DNA from 2 places in the Actinoallomurus sp. NPDC052308 genome. Region 2 is predicted to be linked to the other one. Evidence: riboswitches for the same ligand, from Rfam matches in the RefSeq annotation. Region 2 holds a riboswitch; the other holds the start of a gene.

Region 1 (14,798 bases), on a different contig from region 2:
CGGCCGCTCTGGAGGCCGGGGACGTCGAGGCGGCGCGGCGCCGGTTGCCGCACCTGTGCGGGCGGGATCCGAGTGAACTCGACGCCAAGGAGCTCGCGCGGGCCACGGTCGAGTCGATCGCCGAGAACACCTCCGACGCTGCCGTCGCGCCGCTGTTCTGGGGCGCGGCCCTCGGCGTGCCGGGGCTGCTCGCGTACCGGGCGGTCAACACGCTGGACGCGATGGTGGGGCACCGCAGCGCCCGGTACCTCAGGTTCGGGCGGGTCGCCGCGCGGCTGGACGACGTGGCTAACTGGGTTCCCGCCCGCCTGACCGGGCTGCTCACGGCGGCCTGCGCCCCGCTCGTCGGCGGCTCGCCGCGCGCCTCGTACGCGATCCTCCGCCGTGACGGCGCGGCGCACCCGAGCCCGAACGCCGGGCAGTGCGAGGCTGCGTTCGCCGGGGCGCTCGGCGTCCGGCTCGGTGGCGTCAACGTGTACGGGAATCGCGTCGAGTACCGGCCCGAACTCGGCGACGGCCGTGCCGCCGAGCCCGCGGACATCCGGCGCGCCGTTCGCCTGTCCCGTACGGTCACGGTGGCCTCGGCCGCCGTCGCGATCGGAGCGCGCGCCGCAGTCAGGGCCTGGTCGCGGAGTCCTACCACGCGGCCGACGGTCTGCTCGACGACCTCATCGCCGCGGACACGCCGATCGACGTCGCGGAGGTGACCGCCGCCGTCCTCGAGCCGGCGCACCGGGGCCTCGGCGCCTCCTGACCGACCGCGACCGGCGGTGCGGCTGCTAGCTTCGGCGTCCGTGGACACGCGGAACGGGATGTTGCTGGTCGCCGGTACGACCTCGGATGCGGGCAAGAGCATCCTCACGGCGGGAATCTGCCGGTGGCTCGCCCGCCAGGGCGTCAAGGTCGCGCCGTTCAAGGCGCAGAACATGTCGCTGAACTCCATGGTCACCGCCGACGGCGCGGAGATCGGGCGGGCGCAGGCCATGCAGGCCGCCGCCGCGCGGATCGAGCCGACCGCGCACATGAACCCGGTCCTCCTCAAACCCGGCAGCGACCGGCGCAGCCAGGTGGTCGTGCTCGGCCACCCGATCGCCGAGGTCGATGCGATGGGGTACGCCGCGTACAAGGAGCGGCTGCGCCGGGTGGTCCTCGGCAGCCTCGCCGAGCTGCGCGCCCAGTACGACGTCGTCATCTGCGAGGGCGCGGGCAGCCCCGCCGAGATCAACCTGCGCGCCGGCGACCTGGCGAACATGGGACTGGCGCGCGCCGCCGGTTCCCCGGACGGGCCCGGCATGCCGGTGATCGTGGTCGGCGACATCGACCGGGGCGGGGTGTTCGCCGCGCTGTACGGGACGGTCGGCCTGCTGGAGCCCGCGGACCAGCGGCTCATCGCCGGGTTCGTCATCAACAAGTTCCGTGGCGCGCCGGAGCTGCTGGCCCCCGGCCTGGGGCAGATCACCGCGCTGACCGGCCGGCCGGTGTACGGCGTGCTGCCCTGGCTCGGCGGCCTCTGGCTGGACGTCGAGGACTCCCTCGCCCTGGACGCGCGCCCCGAGACGCGCCCGGCGGTCGCGGGGGAGACGTTGCGGGTCGCAGTCGCCCGCCTGCCCCGGATCTCGAACTTCACCGACCTTGACGCCCTGGCCGCCGAGCCCGGCGTCAGCGTACGGTTCGCGACCACACCCGGCGAGCTGGCCGACGCCGACCTGGTCGTGCTGCCCGGCTCCCGGGCCACCGTCTCCGACCTGGCCTGGCTGCACGAGCGCGGACTGGCCGCCGAGGTCGTACGCCGGGCGCGGGCGGGCCGGCCGGTGCTCGGAATCTGCGGCGGCTACCAGATGCTGGCCCGCGAGATCCTCGACGACATCGAGTCGATGGCCGGGCCCGTGCCGGGCCTCGGGCTGCTGCCGGTCCGCGTTGAGTTCGGGCCGGAGAAGATCCTCGGCCGGCCCGGCGGCACGGCGTACGGCGAGCCGGTGCGCGCGTACGAGATCCACCACGGCGTGGCGGCGGTGGAGGGCGGGGAGCCGTTCCTCGACGGGTGCCGCGACGGGGCGGTCTGGGGCACGACCTGGCACGGCGCGCTGGAGAACGACGGCTTCCGCCGCGCGTTCCTCCGCGAGGTCGCGCAGGTGGCGGGACGCGACTTCACTCCGGCGCCGGACACCGACTTCGCCGCGCTGCGGGAGGCCCAGCTCGACGCCCTCGGCGACCTGGTCGAGCGGCACCTCGACACCGACGCCCTGTGGCGCCTCATCGACACCGGCGCCCCAGCGGACCTCCCCATCGTCCCGCCGGCCGGGGCGACCCCATGAGCAAGCGGAGCGAGCGAAGCGATGAGCGCAGCGCCTCGGGTCGCCCCTCCGACGAAGGAGGCCGCACGAGCACCTTCACGCCGGGCGAGGACCGCTGGCGAGCGGGGCTCGGGACGCTGCGGCAGGTCGTCCGCCAGGAACTCGTGATCCGGCAGCTCGCCCACCACCTCCCGGACTCCGAGCCGGGCGACGTCCTGGACATCGGATGCGGCCAGGGCACGCAGGTCCTGGCGCTGGCTCGGAGAGGTCACCGGGTGACGGGACTGGACGCCTCGCCCGCGCTGCTCGGGGATCTGCGGACCGCGCTGGCGGCCGAGCCGCCGGAGGTACGGAAGCGGGTCCGCCTCGTCGCGGGGGACGCGCGGGAGGCGGCGGCGCTGACGGCACCGTCCCGGTTCGACCTCGTGCTGTGCCACGGCGTCCTCATGTACTTCGCCGACCCCGGTCCGGTCCTCGACGCCGTGGCCCAGGTCACCGCGCCGGGCGGGCTCGTGTCCCTCCTCGTACGGAACGGTGACGCCCTCGCCATGCGGCCGGGACTGCGGGGCGACTGGGCGGCCACCGCGGACGCCTTCGACGGCACCGCCTAACGCAACCGGATCGGCGTCGACGCCCGAGCCGACCGGCTCGCCGACCTGACAGCGGCGCTGGACGAGCGCCGCATGACCCGGCTCGCCTGGTACGGCGTCCGGGTCTTCACCGACACCGCCGCCGACGACGCGCCCGTTCCCGCGCCCGAGCGACTGGCTGCGCTCCTGTCCTGCGAGGAACGCGCCGGCCGCACCGACCCGTACCGGGCCGTGGCCGCCCTCCTCCACGTCATCGCTCGGCGGCACCCGGAACGATGACCACTCGGCCGGGATAGCCGCGGAAGAGAAGAATGTCCCGGCGGTGGGAGAGGCTGCGGCATTGAGCCGATCCCCACCCCGACCCGCCGGGACATCACATGGCGTCAGGTGTCACCTGACGAGCGCCTGCTGCTCGCGCAGGCGCTCGGTGGCGATTCCGCGACTCAGCGCGGTGCCCGCCGGTGCCTCAGCGGTGCCGCCCGCTCCGGACCGACGGCGCCTTGCGGACCGACGGCGCCTTGCGGACGGGCGGCGCCTTGTGGAGCGACGGCGCCTTGTGGACCGGCACCTTGCGGACCGGCACATTGTGGACCGGCGGCGTGGTGTGGACCGACGGCGCCTTGTGGAGCGACGGCGTCCTGTGGGCAGCCGGAGTGGTGTAGCACGGCGTGCTGGTGGCCGGCGTACTCGTGGGCGCAGTGCGACGCGGCGTGGGCGTCGTGCAGTAGTCCACGTGGTCGGCGTTACCGCCGGCGCACCCGGACAGGCCCAGCACGGCCACGGCCACGGCGGCGGGCAGGAGGGCCCACCGCATCTTTTCGCTTCGCATTTTCGTTGTACCTCCATGGCGAAGGATCGCTTTAGCCTTCGTCCTCGTACTGTCCGTGCGCCGGGAGAACGGCCACACGGCTCGTGAATTCCTCGACCGTCGCGTGACTCGCCGGACGCGCTCCCGGGCGGGCCGTGCCACGGCGCCGCCCGGAGGCGTCAGCCGGTCTGGCGGGTCGCGGTCTCGATGATCTCCAGGCCGACCACGGCATCCTCGAGCGTGACCGGGGGCGGGCCGTCGCCGCGGACGGCCGCCGCGACGGCCGGGTAGAAGTCCTGGTAGCTGCCCGGGTCGGTCGGTTCCGGGTGGGTGTCGCCGGGGGTGCCGACCCGCCCGTACGCCTCGGGCGGCGTCACGCCGTACTGCGGGTCCTCCGGTGTGCGGCCGGCGCGGAGCTGGTCCTCCTGGACGTCCAGGCCGTAGGTGACGTACGCGGCATGGTCCCCCAGCACCCGGAAGCGCGGGCCGAGGTCCGCGCTGATCGCGCCCATCCACAGGTGGGACCGGACGCCGTTCGCGTGGGTCAGGGCGACGAACGCGTCGTCGACCGCCTCGGCGCCGGGCCGCCGTACGTCCAGCTCGGCGTGGACGGCCACCGGCGGGCCGAACAGCGTGATCGCCTGGTCGATGAGGTGCGCGCCGAGGTCGTACAGGGCGCCGCCGGCGGCGGCCGGGTCGGCCGTCTCCTTCCAGCCCGGCTTGATCTGCGGGCGCCAGCGCGTGAACCGCGACTCGAACCGCAGCACCCGCCCGAGCGTTCCTTCGCCGATGAGCCGGGCGGCGGTCCGGAAGTCGCCGTCCCAGCGGCGGTTGTGGAACGGCACGACCAGCGGGCCGCCGGCCAGCGACCGGGCCTCGGCGGCGGTCACCGCGATCGGCTTGTCGACGACGACGGGGAGGCCCGCGTCTAGCGCCGCGCGGGCGAGCGGCGCGTGCGTGCGGTTCGGCGTCGTCACGACGACCAGGTCGTACCCACCGGACCAGACATCGTCGGGTGTGTCGAGCAGCTCCGCGCCGGCGTACCGGTCACGGACGGCGGCCCGCCGCGCCGGGTCCCGGGTCACGACGGCGGCCAGCTCCAGACCGGGAGCGGCGGAGATGAGCGGGGCGTGAAAGACCGCGCCTCCGGTCCCATACCCGATCAGAGCGACGCGCAGGTTGTCCACAGATGGCCTCCTTAATGGCCATTTGATCACGCTGTGGGTCTGTCCCGGCACGAGGGATCGGCCTAATCTCCCATGGGGGCCATCGATCGGTGAAGGAGCACGCATGCCCGACCCGTCGCCAGATGCGAACCTGGCCGAGTCGCTGAGCGAGTGGACGCGGGCGTTCGGCTGGCGTGACCGGGCGGCGTTCCTGTGCGGTGAGGACGTCTTCACGCAGGGCGAGGTCCACCGGGGGGCGGGGCGTGCGGCCGGGTTCCTGTGGGCGCACGGGGTACGGCCGGGCGACCGGGTGGTGATCGGGCTGCCGGCGTCGATCGAGTTCGTGTGGGCGTTCCTCGGCGCCGTACGGATCGGGGCGATCGCGCTGATCGCCGACCCGGAGGCGTCCATGCTCCCCCCGGGCGAGGTCGCGGTGTGCACGCCCGGACGGCACGAGAAGGTCATCACCCCCGGTGAGCTCGTCACCGGCATGGCGCGGGCGACCGCGCCGCCGGCGTACCCGGTGCATTCGGGAACGCCGGCGTTCGCGCAGTACGGCGAGGTGTACACGCACGGCGATCCGGAGGCGTCCTTCCTGGCGATGGAGCCGTTCGGGCTGCGGGAGAACGACGTGCTGTTCTCCGTTCCCAAGACCTACGACCCGGCGGGGCTGCGCAACACCGTCTTCCTCCCGCTGTACTCCGGGGCCAGCGCGGTGCTGGACTCCGGCCGGCGGTCGATCGCCGCGGTCGCCGAGCGGGTGCGCCGGCACCGGGCGAGCGTGCTGCTCTCGACGTCCGCGTTCTTGACGAGGCTGGCGGCCGAGGCGCCCCGCGAGCCGTTCTGGCCCCTGCGCATCGCCGTGTCGCAGGGCGCCCCGCCGCCGGTGCACGCCGAGGAGTGGCTCGGCTGCCCGATCCTGGCTCCGGTTCAGGACCCGGCGCCGGCGTAGGTGCCGAAGCTCCAGAACACGCCCTCGGGGTCCCGTACGGTGAAGTCGCGGGAGCCGTAGTCCTGGTCGGTCAGGCCCTGGACGACGGTCGCGCCCGCCGCCACCGCCCGCTCGTACAGCGCGTCGGGCGCGTCGGTGACGACGTACACCGACCCCATGCCCGGGGGCAGACCGGCGATCGGGCTGTCGGCCCGGTCGGCGCCGCCCAGCATGACGCCGCCTCCTCCGGGGGCGCGCAGCTCGGCGTGGGCGACCCGGCCGTCGTCCTCGTAGACCGCGATCTCCTCGAACCCGAAGGCGTCGACGAGGAACCGGATGGCGGCGCGGGCGTCCTTGTAGCGGAGTGCGGGCCAGACTCGTGTTTCGCTCATGGCCTCATCGTTTCCCGCCGGTGCCGTCACCGTCTTGGACGAATGGGAGCTCCTCGCCGGCCAGCCACGCGGACGGGGGACAGCCGGCGAGCTCGTTCCACTCGCGGGCGAGATGCGCCTGGTCGTAATAGCCGCACGCCGCCGCCGCGGCCGCCAGTGACGGCCGGCCGGGCTCCTTGAGGAGCCGCTTGGACCGCTCGAACCGCATGACGCGGGCCGCCTCCTTCGGCCGCAGGCCGTACTCCGCCGCGAACCGCTCGCCCAGGTGCCGCCGGCTCCACCCGACCTCGCGCGCGAGGTCGCCGATCCGCACGGCGCCGTCCGTGTCGGCGAGCCGCCGCCAGGCGTACCCGACCTCGGGCGCCGGGGCCGGCAGCCGGCCGACGCCCCGCGACAGCACGTCGTCGACCGCGGCGAAGCGCGCCGGCCAGGTCGGAGCCTCGGCCAGCCGTTCGACGAGCTCCCGGGCGCGGGTGCCGATCAGGTCGTCGAGGGACAGGACCGCCGAGCCGAGCTCGGCCGCGGGCAGCCCGAACAGCGAACGGGCCCCCTCCGGCGTGAGGTCGAGCTGCACGCCCGCGAGGTCGCCGTCGTGCGAGATCCGCACCGGCCGGGTGTGCAGCCCCCCGGCGAGGGCGGTGAAGGCGGTCGGCGCCCGGCCGGACGGGCCGCTCGTACGGGTCGGGGCGCCCAGGCTGAGGACCACGGTCAGGTGGCGGGACGGCAGCCCCAGATGCGTGCCCGGCGGGAAGCCCTCGTATCGATACCCGACACACCGCGCCACCACCGCCGCCAGCCGCGCCGGCGGCCGAACCCGAACGCTCTGACCGACCCGCCCAGCCCCGTCCATGCGTCGAACCGTATCCCGCTCTCGCAGCACCGACCTGTCGGGTGCGCGTTCGCCGATCCGGTGCTGGTCGGCGAGGTCGTGGGTGCGGACTGGGACCCGGACTCCTGGTCCTGGCGGCGGTGACGTGGCTCGGCTGAGTGGGGTCCCCGGTGACCGAGGCGGAAGGTCGCGTTCCGCGGTAGCCGCGGAGCGCGGCGGCCTCAGCCGCTCGGGGTGAGGTCGGGGAGGGTCTCCAGGGCTCCGACCAGTGGGGCCAGTTCCGGGAGTGCGGCGGCGTCGGCGAGTGCCGCCTCCAAGGCCGCGTTGTGGGTCGGGGTGGCCTTGGCGAGGAGCTCCCCGCCCGCCTCGGTGACCTCCGTGTAGATGCCCCGCCGATCGTCCTCGCACAGGTAGCGGCGGAGCAGGCCGCGCTTCTCCAGGCGGGTGACGAGGCGGGTCGTGGCGCTCTGGCTCAGGACCAGGGCGTTCGCGAGCTGCTGCATCCGCATGTGCCAGTCCTCCTGGCGGGACAGCAGGTGGAGGGTGCAGTACTCGTTCACGCTCAGGTCGTGCTCGGCCTGCAGGGCCCGCTCGACCCTGTCCTCGATCCGGGCGTGCAGGGCGGCGAGGGTACGCCAGCCCTGGGCGCGAGCCTCGGCCGCGTCATCGGGCAGTGGCATGGGTCACCCCTCTTCTCGTTTGGCATCTCACCGATTGCGTGGTGAGATAGTCGGCGTCTGCAAGTATCAGGCGTGTGCAACTATTGTGTGTGCTGGTTATTGCTCACGCCGCCCAGTCTATCCGGAGGAGACTCCATGCCCATCGCGCTGCTCGCCCTGGCGATCGGCGGCTTCGGCATCGGCACCACCGAGTTCGTCATCAGTGGCCTGCTTCCCGACCTGTCCACCGACCTCCACGTCTCCATCCCCACCGCCGGGCTCCTGGTGTCGGGATACGCCTTCGGCGTCGTCGTCGGAGCCCCGCTGCTGACCGCGCTCGGATCGCGGATCTCCCGTAAGACCATGCTCGTGGCGCTGATGGCGCTGTTCACCGCGGGCAACCTCCTGTGCGCGCTCGCCCCCACGTACGGCGTGCTCATGGTCGCCCGCCTGGTGACCGCCTTCGCCCACGGCGCCTACTTCGGCATCGGCTCCGTCGTCGCCGCCGACCTCGTCCGCCCCGAGAAGCGGGCCGGCGCGATCGCGATGATGTTCACCGGCCTGACCGTGGCCAACGTTCTCGGCGTACCGGGCGGCACCGCGCTCGGCCAGGCCCTCGGCTGGCGGTCCACGTTCTGGGTCGTCACCGCGATCGGACTGGTCGCGCTCGCGGGCATCGCCACCCTGGTCCCGGGACAGCCACGGCCGTCCGCCGACACCGGCCTCCGCCGTGAGCTGTCGGTCTTCCGGCACGGCCAGGTCTGGCTCGCGCTGGCCATGACGGCCCTCGGCTGGGCCCCGGTCTTCACCGTCATCACCTACGTCGCGCCGATCGCGACCCGCGTCACCGGGTTCTCCTCGGGGGCGGTGCCGATCCTCATGGTGCTGTTCGGCCTCGGCATGGTGGCCGGCAACGCGCTCGGCGGCAGGCTCGCCGACCGCGCTCTCATGCCCAGCCTGTACGCGATCCTCGCCGCCGTGATCGCCGTGTCGGTCCTCCTGCTCCTCGTCGTCCACAGCAAGGTCGCGGTGGTCGTCGTGATGCTGCTGCTCGGCGTGGTCGGCAGCGCCACGATCGCGCCGCTGCAGACCCGCGTGCTGGACAAGGCGGCGGGCGCGCCGACGATGGCGTCCGCGGCCAACATCGCGGCGTTCAACCTCGGCAACACGGTCGGGCCGTTCCTCGGCGGCCTCGCCATCGACGCCGGTCTCGGCTACGCCTCGACGACCTGGATCGCCGCCCTCCTCGGCGTGGCGGGCCTCGCGGTGGCGCTCGTCTCCGGCGCCCTCGACCGCCGCGCCCCCGTGTCGCCCCGGCCGGCCGAGCCCGCGCTGCCGACCGGAGCCCGCAGCCTCTGAACACCGCCTTCGCCGGCATCGAGGGAGCCCGCCTCGCACCTTCGCGAGGCGGGCTCCGTCGTGCCCGCCCGAAGACGTGAGCGCGGAACGCGCCGGATCGTGGGGTCCCGGGGCGGTGCGCCGGTGAGGGCGCGCTCGTAGACTGGGCGCGCGACGGCGAGGGAAGGAACCCGGTGCGAGTCCGGGGCTGTCCCGCAACTGTGACCAGGTAGCGAGCCCGCACGTACGGCCACGGCGATGAGCTGGAAGGCCGCGGGGGAGCGGTGACCTGGAAGTCAGGAGACTTCCCGCCGTCGACGACCTTTCACCCGAGCCGGGGCGAGGACCCCCGAGGGAAGGAACCGACACGTGCGTGTCCTGCTGCTCTCCACCGCCGACACCGAACTCCTGTCCGCGCGTTCCGCGGACGCCGGGTATGTGACGGGCAATCCGTCCCGCCTGGGCGTCGCCGACCTGGACGCCCTGTGCGAGGGCGTCGACGTCGTCGTCGTCCGGCTGCTCGGCGGGCTGAAGACCTGGCGGGAGGGCGTCGAGGACCTGCGTCGCAGGGACGTGCCGCTCATCGCGCTCGGCGGCGAGGCCGCGCCCGACGCGGAGCTGATGGCGCTGTCGACGGTGCCCGCCGGAGTCGCCGCGGAGGCGCTGGCGTACCTGCGCGAGGGCGGCGTGGACAACCTGCGGGAGCTGGCCCGCTTCCTCTCCGACACGCTGCTGCTCACCGGTGAGGGGTTCGAGGCGCCACGGGAGATGCCCGCGTACGGCCTGCACCGTACGGGCGGCGCGCCGAAGGACGGCGGGCCGACCGTCGGCGTCGTCTTCTACCGGGCGCACGAACTCTCCGGCAACACCGCGTTCGTGGACACGCTGTGCGCGCGGATCGAGGAGCTGGGCGCGAACGCGCTGCCCGTCTTCTGCGGCTCGCTGCGCTCCGCCGACGAAGGGCTGCTGGAGCTGCTCGGACGGGCGGACTCGCTGGTCGTGACCGTGCTGGCCGCCGGGGGAGCGGTGGCGGCGGACGCGTCGGCCGGGGGCGACGAGGACGCCTGGGACGCCGGGGCGCTGGCCGCGCTGGACGTGCCCGTCGTCCAGGGCCTGTGCCTGACGACGTCCCGCGCGACCTGGGCGGCGTCGGACGCCGCGCTGTCCCCGATGGACGCCGCGATGCAGGTCGCGATCCCCGAGTTCGACGGCCGGGTGATCTCGGTGCCGTTCTCCTTCAAGGAGGACGGGCCGGACGGCATCCCGGTCTACGCCGCCGACCCGGAGCGCGCCGCGCGGGTCGCCGGCATCGCCGTCCGCCAGGCCCGGCTCCGGCACACGCCGGTCGCCGAGCGCCGGCTGGCGATCGTGCTGTCGTCGTACCCGACCAAGCACTCCCGGGTCGGCAACGCCGTCGGCCTGGACACCCCCGCCTCGGCGGTCCGCCTGCTCGGGGCGCTGCGCGCGGCGGGCTACGACGTCGGCGAGTACCCCGAGGACGGGGACGAGCTCATCCACTCACTGATCGCGGCGGGTGGGCACGACGTCGAGTGGCTGACCGAGGAGCAGCTCCGTGCCGCGCCCGCCCGGGTCACGCTGAAGGACTACGAGCGGTGGTTCACCGCGCTGCCGGAGCCGCTGCGCGAGCGGATGCGGGAGCACTGGGGCGAGCCGCCGGGAGAGCTGTACACCGACGGAGACGATGTCGTCCTCGCGTCGCTGCGGTTCGGGAACGTCGTGCTGATGATCCAGCCGCCGCGCGGGTTCGGGGAGAACCCGGTGGCGATCTACCACGACCCCGACCTGCCGCCCTCGCACCACTACCTGGCGGCCTACCGCTGGCTGGACGAGGTGTTCGGCGCGGACGCCGTGGTCCACCTCGGCAAGCACGGCACGCTCGAGTGGCTGCCCGGCAAGGGCCTCGGGCTCGCGGCCGAGTGCGCTCCGGACGCCGTCCTCGGCGACCTGCCGCTGGTCTATCCGTTCATCGTCAACGACCCCGGCGAGGGCACGCAGGCCAAGCGGCGCGGTCACGCCGTCATCGTCGACCATCTCGTGCCGCCGATGGCGCGCGCGGAGACGTACGGCGACCTGGCCAAGCTCGAGCAGCTCCTCGACGAGTACGCCACCGTGCAGGCGCTCGACCCGGCGAAGCTGCCGACCGTACGCGCCCAGATCTGGACGCTCGTGCAGGCCGCCCAACTGCACGATGACCTGCACGTCGCCGACGAGCCGGGCGAGGCCGACTTCGACGACTTCGTCCTGCACATCGACGGGTACCTCTGCGAGGTCAAGGACGTGCAGATCCGGGACGGCCTGCACATCCTCGGGCAGGCGCCGGAGGCGGAGCAGCGGGTGAACCTGGTGCTCGCGGTGCTGCGCGCCGCGCAGGTGTGGGCCGGGCGGGCCGGCGCGCTGCCCGGGCTGCGCGCGGCGATCGCGGCGGCGTACGGGCTGGACGAGCGGGAACTGCTCGCGGTGCCCGGCGCGCGGGTCGAGGCGACGGCGCTGACCGAGGTGGTGGACGGCCCCGCCCGTACCGCGTCGGACGTGGTCGACCTGCTGGAGGCGGCCGCGCGCCGGCTCGTCGTCGGGATGGAGACGCTCGGCTGGGACGCCTCCCGGGCGGCGGCGGTCTGCGCCGAGGTGCTCGGCCGTGAGGTGCCCGAGGTCGTGGCGCTGCTGGAGTTCGGGGCACGGGAGGTCGTGCCTCGGCTGGACGCGACGTCCGGGGAGCTCGACGCGGTCCTGCACGCGCTCGACGGCGGGTACGTCCCCGCCGGGCCGTCCGGGTCGCCGACCCGCGGGCTGGTCAACGTGCTGCCGACCGGCCGCAACTTCTACTCCGTCGACCCGAAGGCCATCCCGTCCCGCACGTCGTGGGACGTGGGGGTGTCCCTCGCCGAGTCGCTGATCCGGCGGCACCTGGACGACACCGGCGAGTACCCGCGCAGCGTCGGGCTCACGGTGTGGGGCACGTCCGCGATGCGGACGCAGGGCGACGACATCGCCGAGGTGCTCGCGCTGATCGGCGTCCGCCCGGTCTGGGACGAGGCGTCCCGTCGCGTCACGGGCTTCGAGGTCATCCCGCGCGAGGAGCTGGGCCGGCCCCGTGTCGACGTCACGCTGCGCATCTCCGGCTTCTTCCGCGACGCGTTCCCGCACGTCATCGCGCTGATGGACGACGCGATCGGCGCGGTCGCGCAGCTCGACGAGCCGGACAACCACGTGCGCGCCCACGCGTTGGAGGACCTGGCCGGGCACGGCGACTGGCGGCGCGCGACCAGCCGCATCTTCGGTTCCAAGCCGGGGGCGTACGGCGCGGGCCTGCTGCCGCTGATCGACGCCCGCAACTGGCGGGACGACCGGGACCTCGCCGAGGTGTACGCCGTGTGGGGCGGCTACGTGTACGGACGCGGCCTGGACGGGCGGGAGGCGCGCGGCGACATGGAGGCGGCGTTCCGCCGCATCTCGGTCGCGGCCAAGAACCAGGACACCCGCGAGCACGACATCATGGACTCCGACGACTACTTCCAGTACCACGGCGGCATGGTCGCCATGGTCCGGGCGCTGACCGGGCGGAACCCGGCCGCGTACGTCGGCGACTCCGCGCTGCCGGACCAGGTGAGGACGCGGACGCTCGGGGAGGAGACGCACCGGGTGTTCCGGGCGCGCGTCGTGAACCCGCGCTGGATCGCCGCGATGCGCCGGCACGGCTACAAGGGCGCGTTCGAGCTCGCGGCCACCGTCGACTACCTGTTCGGGTACGACGCGACGGCCGGGGTGGTGGACGACTGGATGTACGAGAAGCTCGCCCAGGAGTACGTCTTCGACGCCGAGAACCGCGCGTTCATGGAGCAGTCGAACCCCTGGGCGCTGCGCGGCATCACCGAACGCCTCCTGGAGGCCGCCGACCGCCGCCTGTGGGCCGAACCCGACCCGGAGACGCTGGACCGGCTGCGCCGGACCTACCTCGACCTGGAAGGCGACCTGGAGGCCGACGAGTAGCCGAGAGGCGGCCGACGGCCGCCCGACGACGAGACGGAGCCCCGGGTTCGCAGGCGCGGCCCGGGGCTCCGTCGTGCGCGAACGTCGATGATCGACCGCTGATCGGTTGCGGCAATGTGACCGTGTTGTTCGCAGAACGCCTTGTACACGTGATTGATTCTGATCTAAAGTCCCATGCATTGCTCGCAAACGAGCACCGAATCTGACTGAAGCGCATGCGCGGGCGGCCTGCCCAGGGAGTTATCAATGACGCGCGCAAGAACTCGTCTGCTCGGCCGTACGGCCGGTACGCGGCTCATGGCGATGGCCACCACGCTCGCTCTCGGGGCCGTGGCGGCCTGCTCCGGAGGAGGATCCGGATCCTCCCACGGCGCGGCCATCTTCTGGCACGGCTACACCGGGCCGGAGGCGAAGGAGATCGCCGCACTCGGCCAGGAGTGGAACCAGGCCCATCCCGACGAGAAGGTGAACGTCACCTTCGCCGGCAGCAACGACGACGCCCTGAAGAAGACGCTCGGCGCGTTCGTGTCCGGCAAGACGCCCGGGATGGCCTACGAGTTCGGCTCGTCGATCACCACGCTGGCCAAGCGCCACCAGACGCAGGACATCACCTCGCTGGTGAAGGGCTCCCCCGATTTCAAGTGGGACGACTTCTTCCCGGCCGCCCGGCAGGCGGCCACCACCCCGGACGGCAAGATCTACGGCGTTCCCGCGCTGGTGGACAACCTGGGGCTGGTCTACAACAAGAAGCTGTTCGACGCGGCCGGGCTCTCGTATCCGACGCCGGCTTGGACCTGGACCGACTTCCAGAACGCCGCGCGCAAGCTGACCGACGCGGGCAAGAAGCAGTACGGCTGGGCCTACGTCAACGACGGCACCGAGGACACCGTCTGGCGGTTCCTCGCGCTGCTGTGGCAGGCGGGCGGCGACCTGCTCACCCCGGACGGCAAGAAGGCCGCCTTCGATTCGCCGGCCGGCCTGTCCGCCATGCAGCTGCTGCACGACATGTCCGTGACCGACCACTCGGTCTACCTCGACGGCGGTGACCAGCAGTACCTCAACCTGTTCAACTCCGGGAAGATCGGGATGCTGTGGACGGGGCCGTGGGACCTGGGCTCCATCACCAAGGACGTGTCGTACGGCGTCCAGATCCTGCCCGGCAAGGTCACCCACGCCACGATCGCCGGGCCGGACAACTACATGCTGTTCAACAAGTCCGACCGCAAGACCGCGTGGGCCTTCCTGCAGTGGCTGACCTCTCCTGAGGTCCACCTGCGCTTCTCCACCGCGACCGGCGACCTGCCGCTGCGGCAGTCGGAGACGCAGCTGCCGGGCTACCAGCAGTTCCTGAAGAAGTACCCCGGCAACAAGGTCTTCGTCGACAACCTGGAGAAGAACGCCACGAAGTCGCGGCCGAACATCCCCGAGTACTCCAAGATCTCCCAGGCCCTCGGCCTGGCGGTCCAGGCGGTGCTGCTCGGCAAGGCGCAGCCCCAGGCCGCGCTGGATCAGGCGCGTGACCAGGTCAACAGCGTCATGGCGGGCGCGTAATGGCGGTCGCGGCGGCCGATCCGGCCGCGCGCGAACGCCGGTCAGCCCCGCGCGGCCGCCGGGTTCGCGGGCCCGGCCCGCGGATGCGCCGGGCCGACCACTTCGCCGGCTGGGCCTTCGTGTCCCCGGCCGTGCTCCTCATCGGGCTGTTCGGCCTGGTCCCGGTCGTCTGGTCGCTGCTGCTGTCCTTCCAGGAGACGGACCTGACGTCGCCGGGCACGTGGACCGGAGC
Region 2 (14,798 bases):
TCACCGCGTAAGGAGACTCCCATGGCCGGCGTGCACGGCTACTTCCACCCCAAGACGGCGACGGGGTCGTCATCACTGATCCCCTCGCCTCCATGGCGCTACTCCGGGGACCTGCTCACCGTGGAGTACCGCACCGATCCGGCGCGGGTGCGCGAACTCCTGCCCGAGCCGCTGGAGCCGGCCGACGAGGACCCCGGCGCGGTCGCGCTCATCTGGGCCGACTGGCAGTCCTGCTCCGCCTCGGGCGAGGAACTGCTCGACCCGGTGCGCTCGCAGTACAAGGAGGCGTTCGCCGTCGTCCGGTGCAAGTACCAGGGGCGCACCTACACCCGCTGCGTCTACATCTGGGTCGACAAGGACTTCGCGATCGCCCGCGGGCTGCACCAGGGCTACCCGAAGAAGTTCGGCTCCATCCACATGACGCGTCCGCACCCGTACGGGCCGGCGCCGCGGATCGAGGAGGGCGCCACCTTCGGCGCCACGCTCGCCGCCGCGGACCGGCGCCTGGCCCAGGCCGTGGTCACGCTGCGGGAGCCCTCGGAGACCAACGGCTTCGTCAACGGCCACCCGATGGCGCACCACCGCTGGCTGCCCTCGATCGAGAAGGGCAAGGGCCTGGCCCTGGACGAGCTGATCGAGTCCGGCGCCGCGTCCTTCGAGGGCGGGCGGCCATGGGTCGGCGACGCGGACCTTGAGCTGTTCGAGGCGCCCACCGAGGAACTGGCCCGGCTGGAGATCCGCGAGCCGATCGCCGCCTACTACCGCCAGGTCGGCGTGGTGTGGGACGGCGGACGCCTGCTGGAGTCCGGAACCTCCGGCGCCGAGTGACGACCCGACAGGAGAGACGAACATGACGGACAGGACCATCGTCGCCGGGGTCGCCATCGACACCCGGCACTGGATCGGCGGCCGCCGCGTCGGCTCCGCCGAGACCTTCACCGACCACTCGCCGATCGACGGCGCTGTTCTCGGCGAGATCGCCCGGGGCGGCGCGGCCGAGGCCGACGCGGCCATGGCCGCGGCCAAGGCGGCGTTCCCGGCGTGGGCGGCCACCCCGCGGGCCGAGCGGGCCCGCCTCCTCCACGCGATCGCCGACGGGGTCGAGAAGCGGCTGGAAGAGCTGGCGATCGTGGAGACCAGCGACAACGGCGCGCTGCTGCGCTCGCACCGGCGTGGCGTCATGCCACGCGTCGCCCACAACTTCCGCTTCTTCGCGGACTGGCTGCTGCAACTGGAGCACGAGGACTTCGAGACGCGGGGCCACACCAACCACGTGTCGTGGGACCCGGCCGGTCCCTGCGTGCTCATCACGCCGTGGAACGCGCCGCTGATGCTGTCCACCTGGAAGGTCGCCCCGGCGCTCGCCGCCGGCAACACCGTGGTCCTCAAACCGGCCGAGTGGTCCCCGCTCACGGCCTCGCTGCTGGCGGACATCGCCGCCGAGGCCGGGCTGCCCGCGGGCGTCCTCAACGTCGTCCAGGGCTACGGCGGCGAGGTCGGCAGCGCTCTGGTCTCGCACCCGGACGCACGCCGGATCAGCTTCACCGGCTCCGTCCCCACCGCGAAGGCCATCGCCGCCGCGGCCGCCGCCAACCTCACCCCGCTCAGCCTCGAACTCGGCGGCAAGTCCCCGCTGCTGGTCTTCGCGGACGCCGACCTCGACCTGGCGGTGGACCTGGCGGTCGAGCAGTACGACAACGCCGGGCAGGTCTGCCTCTCCGGCACCCGGCTGCTCGTGGAGTCCTCGGTCGCGGAGGAGTTCACCCGGCGCTTCGTCGCGAAGGCGTCGGCGCTCCAGCAGGGCGACCCGCGCGACGAGGCCACCGACATCGGCCCCAACATCCACCAGCGGCAGCTCGAGAAGATCGACGGCTTCGTCCAGCGAGCGCTGACCGCGGGCGCCCGCGCCGTCATCGGCGGGACGCCCAACGAGGAGCTCGGCGGCCTCTACTACCGGCCGACGCTGCTGACGGACGTCGCGCAGGACAGCGAGATCGTGCAGGAGGAGGTCTTCGGCCCGGTCCTGGTGCTGCAGACCTTCGACACCGAGGACGAGGCCGTCCGGCTGGCCAACGACACCCGTTTCGGGCTCGCCGCGACCGTCGCCACCGGGGACCGGGAGCGGGCCGAGCGGGTCGGCGCGCAGCTGGTCGCGGGCACGGTCTGGGTCAACTGCTTCTTCGTCCGCGACCTGCAGGCGCCGTTCGGCGGCTCCCGCGAGTCGGGCGTCGGCCGCGAGGGCGGCGATTGGAGCTTCGACTTCTACTGCGACGTCAAGAACACCGTCACCGCGCCCAACGGCTGGAGGAACCATGGGTGAGATCGTCGGGGCGGGCCTGCTCGCGCATGTCCCGACCATCGTGCTCCCCGAGGCGGACCGGCTCGAGCTGAACGAGGGCAAGGAGATCACGCTCGTCACCGGCCTGCGGCAACTGCGCCGCGAGGTCTTCGAGCGCGACGACTACGACACCGTCGTCGTCCTGGACTCGCACTGGGCCACCACCGTGGAGTTCGTCGTCACCGCGCAGCAGCGCCGGGCCGGCCTGTTCACCTCCGAGGAACTGCCGCGTGGCATGTGCCGGGTGCCGTACGACTTCCCCGGCGACCCCGAACTCGCCCGCAACGTGGCCTCGTTCGCCGAGAAGCACGGCACCTGGATCACGCCGATCGACGACGAGTACCTGCCGATCTACTACGCCACCATCAACCTCTGGAAGTACCTCGGCGAGGGACTGCCGGACAAGCGGTGGGTGACCATCGGCGTGTGCCAGACCGGCGACATGGAGGACCACCTTCGTCTGGGCCGGGCCCTGGCCGACGGCATCGCCGCCACGCCCGGACGCCGGGTGCTGCTCATCGCCTCCGGGGCCCTCTCGCACACCTTCTGGCCGCTGCGCGAGCTGCGCGACCACGAGGCCGGCGACCCCCGCCACATCTTCACCCCCGAGGCCCGCGCGGCCGACTACGAGCGCATCGCCTGGTTCAAGGACGGCCGCCACGACCGCGTCCTGGACACCATGGACGAGTTCTGGCGGTACAAGCCGGAGGCGAAGTTCTTCCACTACCTGATGATGATCGGCGCGCTCGGCGAGCACGCCTGCGCCGCGACCGCCCGCCAGTACGGCGAGTACGAGAACTCGATCGGCACCGGCCAGGTCCACCTCTGGTTCGACCGCCCCGAGGGCGGCTGGACCGCGCCGCGCGGCGGCCACACGCCACACCACCACACCGACCCGCACCGGGAGCCCGCAGATGCCTGAGTACCGCCGTATCCTCCTGGACGGCGCCGCCGTCCAGGTCGTCCGGGAGGGCGACGAACTCGTCGCCGGGGACGGCCGCCGCGTCAAGACCGAGGAGGCGCGGCACCTGCCTCCCGTGGTGCCGTCCAAGGTCATCGCCGTCCACCTCAACCACCGCAGCCGCGTCGAGGAGTTCCAGACGAGGCTGAGCCCGGCGCCGACGTACTTCCACAAGCCCACCTCGGCGCTCAACTCCCACAAGGGCGCGGTCGTCCGCCCCGAGGGTTGCAAGTGGCTCAACTACGAGGGTGAGGTGGCCATCGTCATCGGCCGTACCTGTCGCAACGTCTCCCCGGCCGAGGCGGGGGAGTACATCGCCGGGTACACCGTGGCCAACGACTACGGCCTGCACGACTTCCGCGACACCGACGCGGGTTCGATGCTGCGCGTGAAGGGCTCCGACACGCTGTGCCCGCTCGGCCCGGGCCTGGTCACCGACTGGGACTTCCACGGCAAGTACCTGCGCACCTACGTCAACGGGGAACTGGCGCAGGACGGTTCGACGGACGAGATGGAGTGGGACATGCACTACCTCGTCGCGGACATCGCCCGCACCATCACGCTCTACCCCGGCGACGTCCTGCTCTCCGGCACCCCGGCCAACTCCCGCCCGGTCCGGCCCGGTGACGTGGTGGAGGTCGAGGTGGAGGGCCTGGGACGGCTCTCGAACCACATCGTCGCCGGCCCGACCCCGATCCGTACCGACGTGGGCGCCCAGCCCACCGAGTCCGAGGAGGTCCTGTCCACCGCCCTGGGCGGCGACTGGGAGTTCCGCGGCATCCGCCCGCCCAAACGGGGGTGAGCGGGCGAGTAGGGTCACGGACATGACCGAATCCGCCGAGGCCCCGAAGAAGCGACGGCCGCGCAAGCGGGTTCAGTACGGAGAAGGACGCGAGGCCCTGCTCAAGGCCGCCGTCCGCGTGGTGGCCCGCGGCGGCCTGCGCAACCTGACGTACCGCGCGGTCGCGGAGGAGGCGGGGGTCACCCACGGCCTGGTCGTGCACCACTTCGGTTCCCGCGAGGCGCTGATCGCCGAGGCCCTGGCCCACACCGTGCGTGCCAGCCTGGCGTCCAGCGTGCTGGAGCCGGGCACCGGCCAGGTGACGGACTTCTCGGCGGGGGTGTCGGAGATGGTGGAGTCCGACCCGGACACCCAGGCGTTCCAGTACGAGCTGTTGCTGGAATCCCGGCGGCGCCCCGACCTGCTGCCGCAGCTCCGTGCCCTGTACGACGAGTACTTCGACGCCACCCAGCGGGAGCTGGCGCGCATGCTGCCCGGCGGCGCCGACCGCCCGCTCGCCCGGCTGGTCTTCGCCGCGCTGGAGGGCCTCGTGCTGCACCAGCTCGTCTTCGGCGAGCCCGAGGTGACCGACGCCGCCCTGGCGGAGCTGCACGCGCTGCTCAAGGCCGTCGGCGCCGACGGTGGCGGTCCCGCCGATCTCGACGCGTGACGCGCTGAGGTCGTTCGGGCCCGTACGAGGGTAAAGATTCAATTACGCAGGCCAGAGGCGTTGACGAAACTGTCCACATGGACAACTCTGTGCGACACCCCCCTTGCCAAACGGATAGTTCTGGTTCAGGATCAGGCAACTCGTTTGGCCTTAAATGACCCCCTATCGCCCAGTAGGTGATCCAGTGGACAGTCGAACGGTCGAAGAACCAGCCCCCGCCCGAGAAGCCCGTCCCACCGGGACGCTCAAGCCCAACGCCCTCGGCGTCATCGGCATCCTCTTCTTCGTACTCTCCGCCCAGGCACCGCTCACCGGGATCGCCGGCGCCCTGCCGATCGCGGTCGGGACGGGCGACGGCGCGGGCGCCCCGGCGGCCTACATCGTGGCCGGCGCGGTCATCCTGCTCTTCTCGGTGGGCTTCGTTGCCATGGGCCGCCACGTGGTGGACGCCGGCGCCTTCTACACGTACATCGGCAAGGGACTCGGCCGGACCACCGGCACCGGGAGCGCCGGCGTCGCGCTCTTCGCCTACTGCACCCTCCAGGCGGCCATGTACGGGCTGTACGGGGCGACCGTGAGCGGCCTGGTCGAGCAGTACACCGGCGCGCACGTCGCCTGGTGGGTGTGGACCGTCGTGACGATGGCCGTCGTCCAGGCCCTCGGCACCGCCGGCATCGAGATGGGAGCCAAGGTCCTGGCGGTGTTCGTCCTGGCGGAGTCCAGCATCCTGTTCGTCTTCGCGCTCGTCACCCTCGTCAAGGGCGGCGGACCCGAGGGCCTCGGCGTCACGCACAGCTTCTCGCCCGGCGCGGCCCTGCACGGGGCGCCCGGCGTGGCGCTGATGTTCGCCATCGCCTCGATGTTCGGCTTCGAGGCCACCGCGATCTACGGAGAGGAGGCCAAGGAGCCGCGCCGGACCGTCCCGCGCGCCACCTATCTCTCCGTCACCGTCATCACCGGCTTCTTCGCCTTCGTCAGCTGGATGCTCATCTCCTCCTACGGGGCTTCCAAGGCGACCGGCGCGGCCGGCAAGGCCCTCTCCGGCGGGGACTCGACCGTCTTCGTCTTCAACCCCGTCTCCCAGGCGCTCGGGAGCTGGGCCGACCACGTCCTGCCGATCCTGCTCGCCACCTCCCTCTTCGCCGGCATCCTCGCCTTCCACAACTCCGCCAACCGCTACCTGTTCTCGCTCGGCCGTGACGGCCTGCTGCCCCGCGGGCTCGCCGCGATCAACAAGCGGCACTCCCCGTGGGTCGCGGGGTGCGTCCAGACGGCGATCGCGCTGGTCCTGGTGCTGCCGTTCGCGGTGTTCGGCAAGGACCCGGTACTGAGCCTCTTCTCCTGGTTCAGCGGCGTGGCCGTGCTCGCGATGATGCTGCTCTACTTCCTGACGTCCATCTCCGTGATCGTCTTCTTCCGGCGCGAGCGGCTCGACCGGCGCCTCTGGAACACCCTGGTCGCCCCCGCCCTGGGCGCGCTGGGGATCGGCGGGTCCATCGCGGTCATCGTCGCCAACTTCACCACGCTCATCGGCGGCAGCGCCACGACGGCGACCTGGCTGGAGCTCACCGTTCCCGTCGTCCTGGGCCTGAGCGCGGTCGCCGCCCGGCTCACCCGCGCTCGCCGCGCCGCGCCGAGCGGCTGACCTCACGCGCCGGCCGGGTGGCGGGTCCGCGTCAGGCGGTCCGGCCACCCGGCCGGCGCACCGAACCCACCACCGTTTCCGCACCGTACGAAGGAGAGGCAGGCGTTGCACGCCACGCACGAGGAACTACTGCGCCGCGCCAAGGAACTCGACCTTCCGGCTCAGCACCACATCGACGGCAGGGACGAGGCGGGCGGAGGTGCCTCTTTCGCGGTGGTCTCGCCCCGCGACGGCCAGGTGCTCGCCGAGGTCGCCGACGCCGGCGTCGCCGAGGTCGACGCGGCGGTGGCCGCGGCCCGGCGTGCCTTCGACTCCGGGCCCTGGCCCCGCCTGGCGCCCGTCGAGCGCGGCCGCGCCCTGCTGCGCCTCGCCGACCTGCTGGAAGAGCACCGCGCCGACCTCGCCCTCACCATCAGCCTGGAGATGGGCAAGCCCATCGGCGAGTCCCACGCCATCGAGCTCCGCGCGGCGATCGGCACCTTCCGCTGGTACGGGCAGCTGGCCGACAAGCTCGCCGACGAGGTCCCGCAGACCGCCGCGGACGCGCTGGCCCTCGTCACCCGCGAGCCGACCGGAGTGGTCGGCGCCGTCGTCCCGTGGAACTTCCCGCTGACGCTGGCCTCCTGGAAGGTCGCCCCGGCGCTCGCCGCCGGCTGCACCGTCGTGCTCAAGCCCTCCGAATGGTCCCCGCTGTCCGCGCTCATGGTCGGCCGCCTGGCCACCGAGGCAGGCCTGCCGCCCGGCGTGCTCAACGTCGTCGCCGGCGACGGCCCGACCGCCGGGCGGGCGCTCGGCCTCCACCCCGGCGTGGACGTCCTCGCCTTCACCGGCTCCACCGCCGTGGGCCGTCACTTCCTGCGGTACGCGGCCGACTCCAACCTCAAGCGCGTCTGGCTGGAACTGGGCGGCAAGTCGCCCAACATCATCCTGCCGGACGCCCCGGACCTGGAGCAGGCCGCCGCCACCGCCGCGTGGGGCATCTTCTTCAACCAGGGCGAGATGTGCACCGCCCCCTCCCGCCTGCTGGTCCACTGCTCCGTCGCCGAACGGGTCGTGGAGGCCGTGGTGGAGCGCGCCCGCGCGCTGCGCGTGGGCGATCCGCTGGATCCCGGCACCGAGATGGGCGCCCTGGCCCGGCAGAGCCACCTGGAGCGGGTCATGGGTCACGTCCGTACCGGACTCGACGAGGGCGCGCGACTGCGCGCCGGCGGCGAGCCCATCCTGGCCGAGAGCGGCGGCAGCTACCTGCGCCCCACGGTCTTCGACCAGGTCGCCCCGGGCTCACGGCTGGCCCGCGAGGAGATCTTCGGGCCCGTGCTGTCCGTGCTGACCTTCGACGACCTCGACGAGGCCGTCGCGCTGGCCAACGACACCGAGTACGGCCTGGCCGCCGGCCTGTGGACGTCCGACCTGTCCACCGCCCACAAGGTCGCCCGCGCCCTGCGTGCCGGGACGGTCTGGGTGAACTGCTACGAGGAGGGCGACCTCACCGTCCCGTTCGGCGGCGTGAAGCAGTCCGGCAACGGCCGGGACAAGTCCGTGCACGCCCTGGAGAAGTACACCGAACTCAAGACGACCTGGATCCAGCTGTGACCCGTCCGCTGATCGCCATCCCCGCCCGTTTCTCCGCCACGACCTCCGCCCTGCGCTTCGCCGCCGAGGTCAACGCCCGCAAACTGATCGAGGCGGTGTGGCGGGCCGGGGGAGAACCCGCGTCCGTCCACCCGCACGCCCCCGGTGGTGTCGCCGACCCGGCCGAGGTCGCCGACCGCCTGACGCGCTTCGACGCCGTCCTGCTCCCCGGCGGCGGCGACCTGGCCCCCCACCGCTACGGCGACCGGGAGACGCACGTCAGCGTCTACGACGTGGACGACGAGCAGGACGGCTTCGACCTGGAGGTCGCCCGCCAGGCCCTGGAGGCCGGGCTGCCCCTGCTGGCGATCTGCCGCGGGCTGCAGGTCGTCAACACCGCGCTCGGCGGCACCCTCGAGCAGGACATGGGCGGGCCCGAGCGCGAGCACCGCTCCGTCATCCATCCCGTCGCGCTGGAGCCGGCGTCGCTCGTCGCGCGGGCGACGGGCGCGGAGAAGGTCGAGGCGTCGTGCTTCCACCACCAGCGCGTCGACCGCCTCGGCCGGGGCCTGGTCGTCACCGCGCGGGCCGGGGACGGGACCGTCGAGGCCGTCGAACGGCCCGGCTCCCGTTCCTGGTTCACGGCCGTGCAGTGGCACCCGGAGGACACCGCCGCGGAGGACTCCGTACAGCAGGCGCTGTTCGACGCCTTCGTCCGCGCGGCCCGCGGCCGACGATCGTAGAATCCGGTTTCGAACAACCGAGGCGGCGCCGACCCCGATCGGTCGCGGGCCGCAGTCGAAGGAGCGCGACGTGCCCGGCCACCGATCCATCACCGAAGCGGAGAAGCTGGCCGAGGCCAGGCTCGGTGACGTCCGTATCCACCGCGAGCAGATGGCGGCGGTGGCCAACATCTACCGGGCCGCGGCCGCCGTCCGGCAGCACCTGGAGAACTCCGTCCTCCGCGAGTCCGGCCTGACCTGGACGGCGTTCGTCGTGCTGTGGGTGGTCTGGATCTGGGGGGAGCCGGAGACCCGGCACGTGGCGGAGGAGGCGGGCATCTCCAAGGGGACGCTGACCGGCGTGGCACGGACCCTGGAGTCGCGCGGCCTGCTCCGGCGCGCCGATCACCCGACCGACGGACGCCTCGTCCTGCTCATGCTCACGCCACAGGGCGAGGAGCTGATGGAGCGCGTGTTCCCCCGGTTCAACGAGGAGGAGGCGTTCGTCACCTCGCGGCTGAGCGCCGCCGAGTGCCGGGCCCTCGCCGAGGGGCTGCGCCGGGTCGTACTCCAGGTGGAGGAGGAGGGGGAGGAGCGTCGCCTCTCACTGCTGGACGGCGCCCCGCCCCCTCCCCGCCGCAGCGGCCGCCGCTCGCACGGTTGAGCGGCGAGGTCCCGGTCCTCTCCGGTGTCGCGCGAAGTGCTCACCATCGGTCGTGGTGGATCACGGTCTCCAGGGGGCGTCGGCGGCGCCAGCCGTGCCGTTCGAGGTCCGGCACGGTCTCCAGATGAGTGACCGGTCCCAGGCACAGCCAGGCGACCGGCCGGATCCCGGCCGGGATGCCGAGCAGCCGACGCACGTACGGCTCCCGGTAGAAGGACACCCAGCCGACGCCGAGGTCCTCGGCGGTGGCGGCCAGCCACAGGTTCTGGATGGCCAGGCAGACCGAGTACAGCCCCGCGTCGGCGATGGCGTGCCGGCCCAGCACCGCCGGACCGCCTCGTTCGGGACAGTAGGTGACCACGATCGACAGGCTGCTCTCCAGTACACCGTCGATCTTTATCCGCGCGAACCGGTCGGCGTCGGCCCCGCTGAGGGTGGCCGCGAACTCGGCGCGTTCGTGCTGGACGTGGTCGTGGAAGGCGCGCCGGACGGCCGGATCCCTGACGAGGACGAAGTCCCAGGGCTGGGACAGGCCGACGCTGGGCGCCGCGTGCGCGGCGGTCAGGACCCGGTGGAGGACCTCATCTGGTATCGGCGTGCCCGTGAACTGGGCGCGCACGTCGCGGCGGCGGTGGATCAGGTCGTAGATGCCGGCGTTCATGGGCAGGCTCCCGCTGCGTCGGGCCACCTCGGCGGTGGCCGGTGGAGCGAGGCCGGTCTTCGGACTCCCGGATCGATGCCTGACCATCCGCCTTCCCGGCCTGGCGGCCAGTGGCTGCGCGTACGCGCGTGGACGGCGGCTCCCCGGTCACCGCGGCGGGCCCGTGCCGGAATCTCACCGGCTTCCCGATTCTCCCCTGAGCAGGGGCACCTCGCGTCGGTTCATGCCGGTCGCGAGCGTATCCGACCGCCCCGGACTCCGGCCGCGAACGCGGCGGCGCCCGGTTCAGGTCACGGTGCTCTCGCGGGTGACCAGTCGGTGCGGCGCCCACAGCTCCGCGGGCTTCTCCTCCGACCGGTCGCCGAGCCGTGCGATCAGCCGGTCCACGGCGAGCCGGGCGATCAGGTCCTTGTCCGGTGAGACGGTGGTGAGCGAGGGCGTGCTGTAGCGGCCTTCCTCGATGTCGTCGAAGCCGACGACGGCCACGTCCTCCGGGACGCGCAACCCGCGGGCGAGGAGAGTCCGTATGGCGCCGATGGCCAGCAGGTCGTTGTAGCAGAAGACGGCGTCGGGAGGTCCGTCGGCGCGATCGAGCAGGGTCGCCATGGCCCGCGCCCCCTCGGATCGGTGGAACCGGCGCGTACTGATGACCAGCGATTCGTCCAGAGCACGGCCTCGGGCCGCATGAGCCTCGCGATAGCCGCGCGTGCGCAGTTGGGCCGTCTCGCCGGTCTCATAGGGCTGGTCGCCCATCGCGGCGATCCGGGTGCGGCCGATATCGATCAGGTGCTCGGTGGCCGTACGCGCGGCGGCGACGTTGTCGATGGCGACATGGTCGTACGGGCTCTCCACGATCCGTTCGCCGAGCAGCACCAGCGGACTCGTGGTGTCACGCATGGCGAGATCCGCCTGGGACAGCGCGAGCGGGCTGAGGATGACACCGTCGAACAGCGCGGCGCTCGCCCCCATGATGAGTTCGCGTTCGCGGTCCGGCTCGCCATCGGTCTGATCGATCACCACCGTGTACCCATGCCGGCGTGCCTCGGTGACGACCGCTCTGGCCAGTTCCGCGAAATAGGGCACGTCCAGTTCGGGAACGACCAGCGCCAGCATCCCGGTACGGCCCCGCTTGAGATTGCGCGCGAGGAGATTCGGCCGGTATCCCAGTTCGGCCACCGCCGCCTCGACCCGTAGCCGCGTCTCATCCGAGACCGGCGCATATCCGTTGACGACGTTGGATACCGTACGAATCGAGACTCCCGCGCGGGCGGCTACGTCTCGAAGGCGAGCTTTGGTCATGGCACTCTCTTCGAGAATTGTGCACCTGAGAACATCGGATACCAGCGTATTGCAACGATGCATAGACCGCTGTCCATCGACCCGGATTCTGCGGTTCGTGGCCACATGTGGGCCGTCCGCCGGGGCCCGACGGCCGGCGGACGGCCCTGATCTCCGTTAAGGCGGAACCCGGCCGGACAACGGTTCTCGGATCAGGTGGCGACCCGGGCCGAGGAGTCCAGATAAGCGTCGATACCGACATCGACGTAGGAGCGCCCGATGACCTCGCCCGCTGACACGATCAGGAGGTGCAGTCGAGCCGCCGGTACGTCGTCGGGCAATCGGTCGATGACCCGGAAAGGCGCGCTGAGCAGGAAAGGCTGCACTTTGACCGGATCGGCGACGGAAATCGCGTCGGTGGCGCGCGACACGGCCGCGGCGTCGCAGTCGCCGAGCACCGAGCCCCAAACGGGTACGACCACCGCCTCGATCGCCGAAATCCCGTGGTGGGAGATCCGGACGTTGACATCGACCGTCCGGTCGCCGCCGACCACGAGGTCCCGCCCCGGAGCGCGCGGGTCGACGTCGACCAGGAGTACGGTGTCGGCGTTGACGAGGTCCGGGGCGTTCCCGCCGCCGTCCTTCCGGCTTCGGTCGAAGGCGTAGACGCCCGCCATCTCGTGCTCGACGTCGTACAGTTCGGTCCACACGTAGCCGGACAGGTCGTCGTGCCGGCGCAGTTCCAGGGTCTGCCAGCGCAGGTTCCAGCCGCGATCGACGCTGGTCCACCCACCGCCGAACTCACTGTTGAGATTGGGCCGCCCGGAGGACGGGCCGCCATCGGCCATCAGCAGTTTCTCCACGATCATCTCCGGACCGAGGCCGACCGGGAAGCCGGGCTTGCGGTCCGTCAGCAGCGCGTGGACCTTGGCCGCCCAACCGGCCGGCGTCTCGTCGTAGATGTGCCAGTCCACGATGTCGGTGGCCACATGCGACCAGCCGGAGTTGTCCACCACGGGGCGGGAGGCGTCCAGGTTCTTCAGCGACTCGTACGCGCGGCGGACCGCCACCTGCTTCTCCGGGTCGCCGGGAACGTCCCAGTCCAGGCCCCATTCCTCGTTGTACAGGCCCCAGATGATGACGCTGGGGTGGTTCCCATCACGGTGGACCATCGGCTCGATCTGGGCCTCGAACCTGGCGACGGACGCGGGGGTGAAGACACCGGTGCTCGCCGGCTCGGCCCACACCAGCATGCCGAGGCGGTCGGCGTGATACAGGAAGCGCGGGTCCTCCAGCTTCAGGTGCTTGCGGACCAGGTTGAACCCGGCCTCTCGGGCGAGCGCGAGGTCGGTGACGAACGCCTGGTCGTCCGGGGCCGTCAGACCGGTACGAGGCCAGTAGCCCTGGTCGAGGACGCCTCGCACGTACAGGCGCTCGCCGTTGAGCAGGATGTGCTCGCCGTCGACCGTCACCCGCCGAAGGCCGGTCTGCGACTCGACGCGATCGGTGCCGTCCGCCGATTCGAGTGTCACGGTGACCGTGTAGAGATGGGGATCGGCCGGCCTCCACAGGCGCGGATTCTGGATCGGCAGGTGCACCCGCGCCGTCGGCGACCCGTCGTCGAGTTCGGTCGTCACCGGCCGTCCCCCGTCGACGGACACGGTGAGCCGAGCGCCGCTCAGCGACGGGCCTGCGGCCGTGACGCCCGCCACGATCCCATCGAGGGTGTCCGACGGGGTGAGCGCGAGCGCCGAGACGTACGTCGCCGGGCGCGCCTCCAGCCACACCGACTGCCAGATTCCGCTGCTCGGCGTGAAGGCGCAGCTGTCGTAGTCGTCACGCGGGATACTGCGCTGTTTTCCGTGGACGATCTCTCGCTTGTCCACCGGCGCCCACACCCGCACCAGAACGGTGGCGGACAGACCGTCCAGGGTGTCGGTGACATCGAACTCGAAAGGCGTGTAGCCGCCCTCGTGCTCGCCGACCAGCGTGCCGTTCACCCAGACGACGGCCGAGTGGTGGACGGCGCCGAAATGCAGGACGACCCGCCGGCCGCTCCACTCCTCCGGGACCGTGATCGTCCTCCGGTACCACCCGTACTCCAGCCAGTGGACGCCGAGGCCCGACGCCTCGGTCTCCCAGGCGAACGGCACGGTGATCCGCGCGGACCACGCGCGGTCCTCATGCGACAACTCCTCGGGAGTGGCCGTCCCCGCCGGGTCGGTGGTGAAGTGCCACGATCCGTTCAGACTCAGCCATGTATGGGAGCGGTCGAAATGCGGACGGGGATATTCTGGGCGGACCAACGACATTTCTTCTCCAAGATCTACGTCGTGTGGAGGCGTTCAATCGGATATTCGCCGCCGGGGCGTGGCGGGACTCAGCCGGTCATGCTCCCCTGCAGCGCGCCACCGCGGAAATACCTCTCCAGCAGCAGGAACAGCACGATGAGCGGCAGGATCGTGACCAGTCCGCCGGTGATGAGCACCGGAACCATGTTGGCCTTCGTTCCTGTTTCGGCCCCCTGGGACAGGGCCGACAGGCCGACGGTCAGCGGATATAGGCTGTTCCGGCTGAATATGACCAGTGGCAGGAAGTAGTTGTTCCAAACGGTCACGACCGTCAGCAACAGGACGGTCACCAGACCGGGAACCGTCAGCGGAAGGGCGATGCGCACGAAGACGCGTATTTCACCGGCGCCGTCGAGGCGAGCGGCCTCGAGCAGGTCGCGCGGCACCGACGCGTCGATGTAGGTCCGCATCAAATAGATGCCCACCGGTGAGACCATGCTGGGCAGGATCATGCCCCAGATCGAATTCACCAGGCCGACCTTGGCGTACACCAGGAACAATGGCAGGGAGATCGCGCTGACCGGCACCAGAAGGGTCGACATCACCAAGTAGAAGATACTGTTGGCGCCGCGGAACCGGAAACGCGAGAAACCGTAGCCGGCCATCGCCGACATAATCGTCGAGCCGAGACCGGCGACTCCGGCGTAAAGCAGGGTGTTACCCAGCCATCGCAGGTAGACCCCGGCTCCGCTGACGTTCCTGCCCAGGTCGGCCAGGTTCTGGAACAGCCGGAACGGCCGGGCGAACCAGAATCCCGGCGTCACGTACACGTTCGCCTGCGTCTTGGTGGAGTTGATCAACAACCAGACCAGTGGCGCCAGGATGAACAGCGCGAACGCCGCGCTGACGAGCGTCAGAAGTGTGGTGGTCCCTCGCGGCAGGCCGTACAGGCGGGGTGCGATTCCGTCGGGGCGCCGACGCGCTTTGCGCTTGGAGGTGGCCACTTCAGTCTCCGTGATCCGTCGCGAACTCACCGGAACTCCCCATTGCGGCGGCGCACCGCGAAGGCGGCGAGTGAGAGGGCCCCGATGATCAGCGCGAGGATGACCGCCGCCGCCGCGCCGAGGTTGTAGTCCCCACTGCCCACCGCCGTGTTGTACACGAAGAGGGTCGGGGTGAAGCCGAAGGAGACCGCCTGCGGCTGGAATGCGGCCA

The links. Region 2 has a riboswitch for cobalamin ahead of bluB (5,6-dimethylbenzimidazole synthase). Riboswitches for the same ligand answer to the same signal wherever they lie in the genome.
Region 1: linked by a shared signal. The riboswitch ahead of cobN (cobaltochelatase subunit CobN) and the one ahead of bluB (5,6-dimethylbenzimidazole synthase) in region 2 are both predicted to bind cobalamin.

Annotation. Positions count from the first base shown of each region.
Region 1 covers NZ_JBFAUM010000044.1:28,144-42,941, forward strand. The annotation lists gene AB0L00_RS43495 (cobalamin biosynthesis protein) at 1-707, shown strand, start outside; gene AB0L00_RS43500 (cobyric acid synthase) at 813-2,315, shown strand; gene AB0L00_RS43505 (class I SAM-dependent methyltransferase) at 2,312-2,905, shown strand; gene AB0L00_RS43510 (hypothetical protein) at 2,978-3,163, shown strand; gene AB0L00_RS43515 (hypothetical protein) at 3,351-3,713, opposite strand; gene AB0L00_RS43520 (Gfo/Idh/MocA family oxidoreductase) at 3,872-4,879, opposite strand; gene AB0L00_RS43525 (AMP-binding protein) at 4,983-5,810, shown strand; gene AB0L00_RS43530 (VOC family protein) at 5,789-6,181, opposite strand; gene AB0L00_RS43535 (helix-turn-helix domain-containing protein) at 6,186-7,031, opposite strand; gene AB0L00_RS43540 (MarR family transcriptional regulator) at 7,232-7,690, opposite strand; gene AB0L00_RS43545 (MFS transporter) at 7,826-9,028, shown strand; cobalamin riboswitch at 9,192-9,314, shown strand; gene cobN (cobaltochelatase subunit CobN) at 9,377-13,015, shown strand; gene AB0L00_RS43555 (ABC transporter substrate-binding protein) at 13,262-14,566, shown strand; gene AB0L00_RS43560 (sugar ABC transporter permease) at 14,566-14,798, shown strand, end outside.
Region 2 covers NZ_JBFAUM010000029.1:13,096-27,893, reverse strand. The annotation lists gene AB0L00_RS38410 (FAD-dependent oxidoreductase) at 1-11, shown strand, start outside; gene AB0L00_RS38405 (acetoacetate decarboxylase family protein) at 22-828, shown strand; gene AB0L00_RS38400 (aldehyde dehydrogenase) at 851-2,320, shown strand; gene AB0L00_RS38395 (3,4-dihydroxyphenylacetate 2,3-dioxygenase) at 2,313-3,260, shown strand; gene AB0L00_RS38390 (fumarylacetoacetate hydrolase family protein) at 3,253-4,101, shown strand; gene AB0L00_RS38385 (TetR family transcriptional regulator) at 4,124-4,750, shown strand; gene AB0L00_RS38380 (APC family permease) at 4,935-6,395, shown strand; gene AB0L00_RS38375 (aldehyde dehydrogenase) at 6,501-7,988, shown strand; gene AB0L00_RS38370 (gamma-glutamyl-gamma-aminobutyrate hydrolase family protein) at 7,985-8,710, shown strand; gene AB0L00_RS38365 (MarR family transcriptional regulator) at 8,781-9,353, shown strand; gene bluB (5,6-dimethylbenzimidazole synthase) at 9,394-10,014, opposite strand; cobalamin riboswitch at 10,047-10,243, opposite strand; gene AB0L00_RS38355 (LacI family DNA-binding transcriptional regulator) at 10,300-11,313, opposite strand; gene AB0L00_RS38350 (sugar-binding domain-containing protein) at 11,505-13,604, opposite strand; gene AB0L00_RS38345 (carbohydrate ABC transporter permease) at 13,673-14,587, opposite strand; gene AB0L00_RS38340 (sugar ABC transporter permease) at 14,614-14,798, opposite strand, start outside.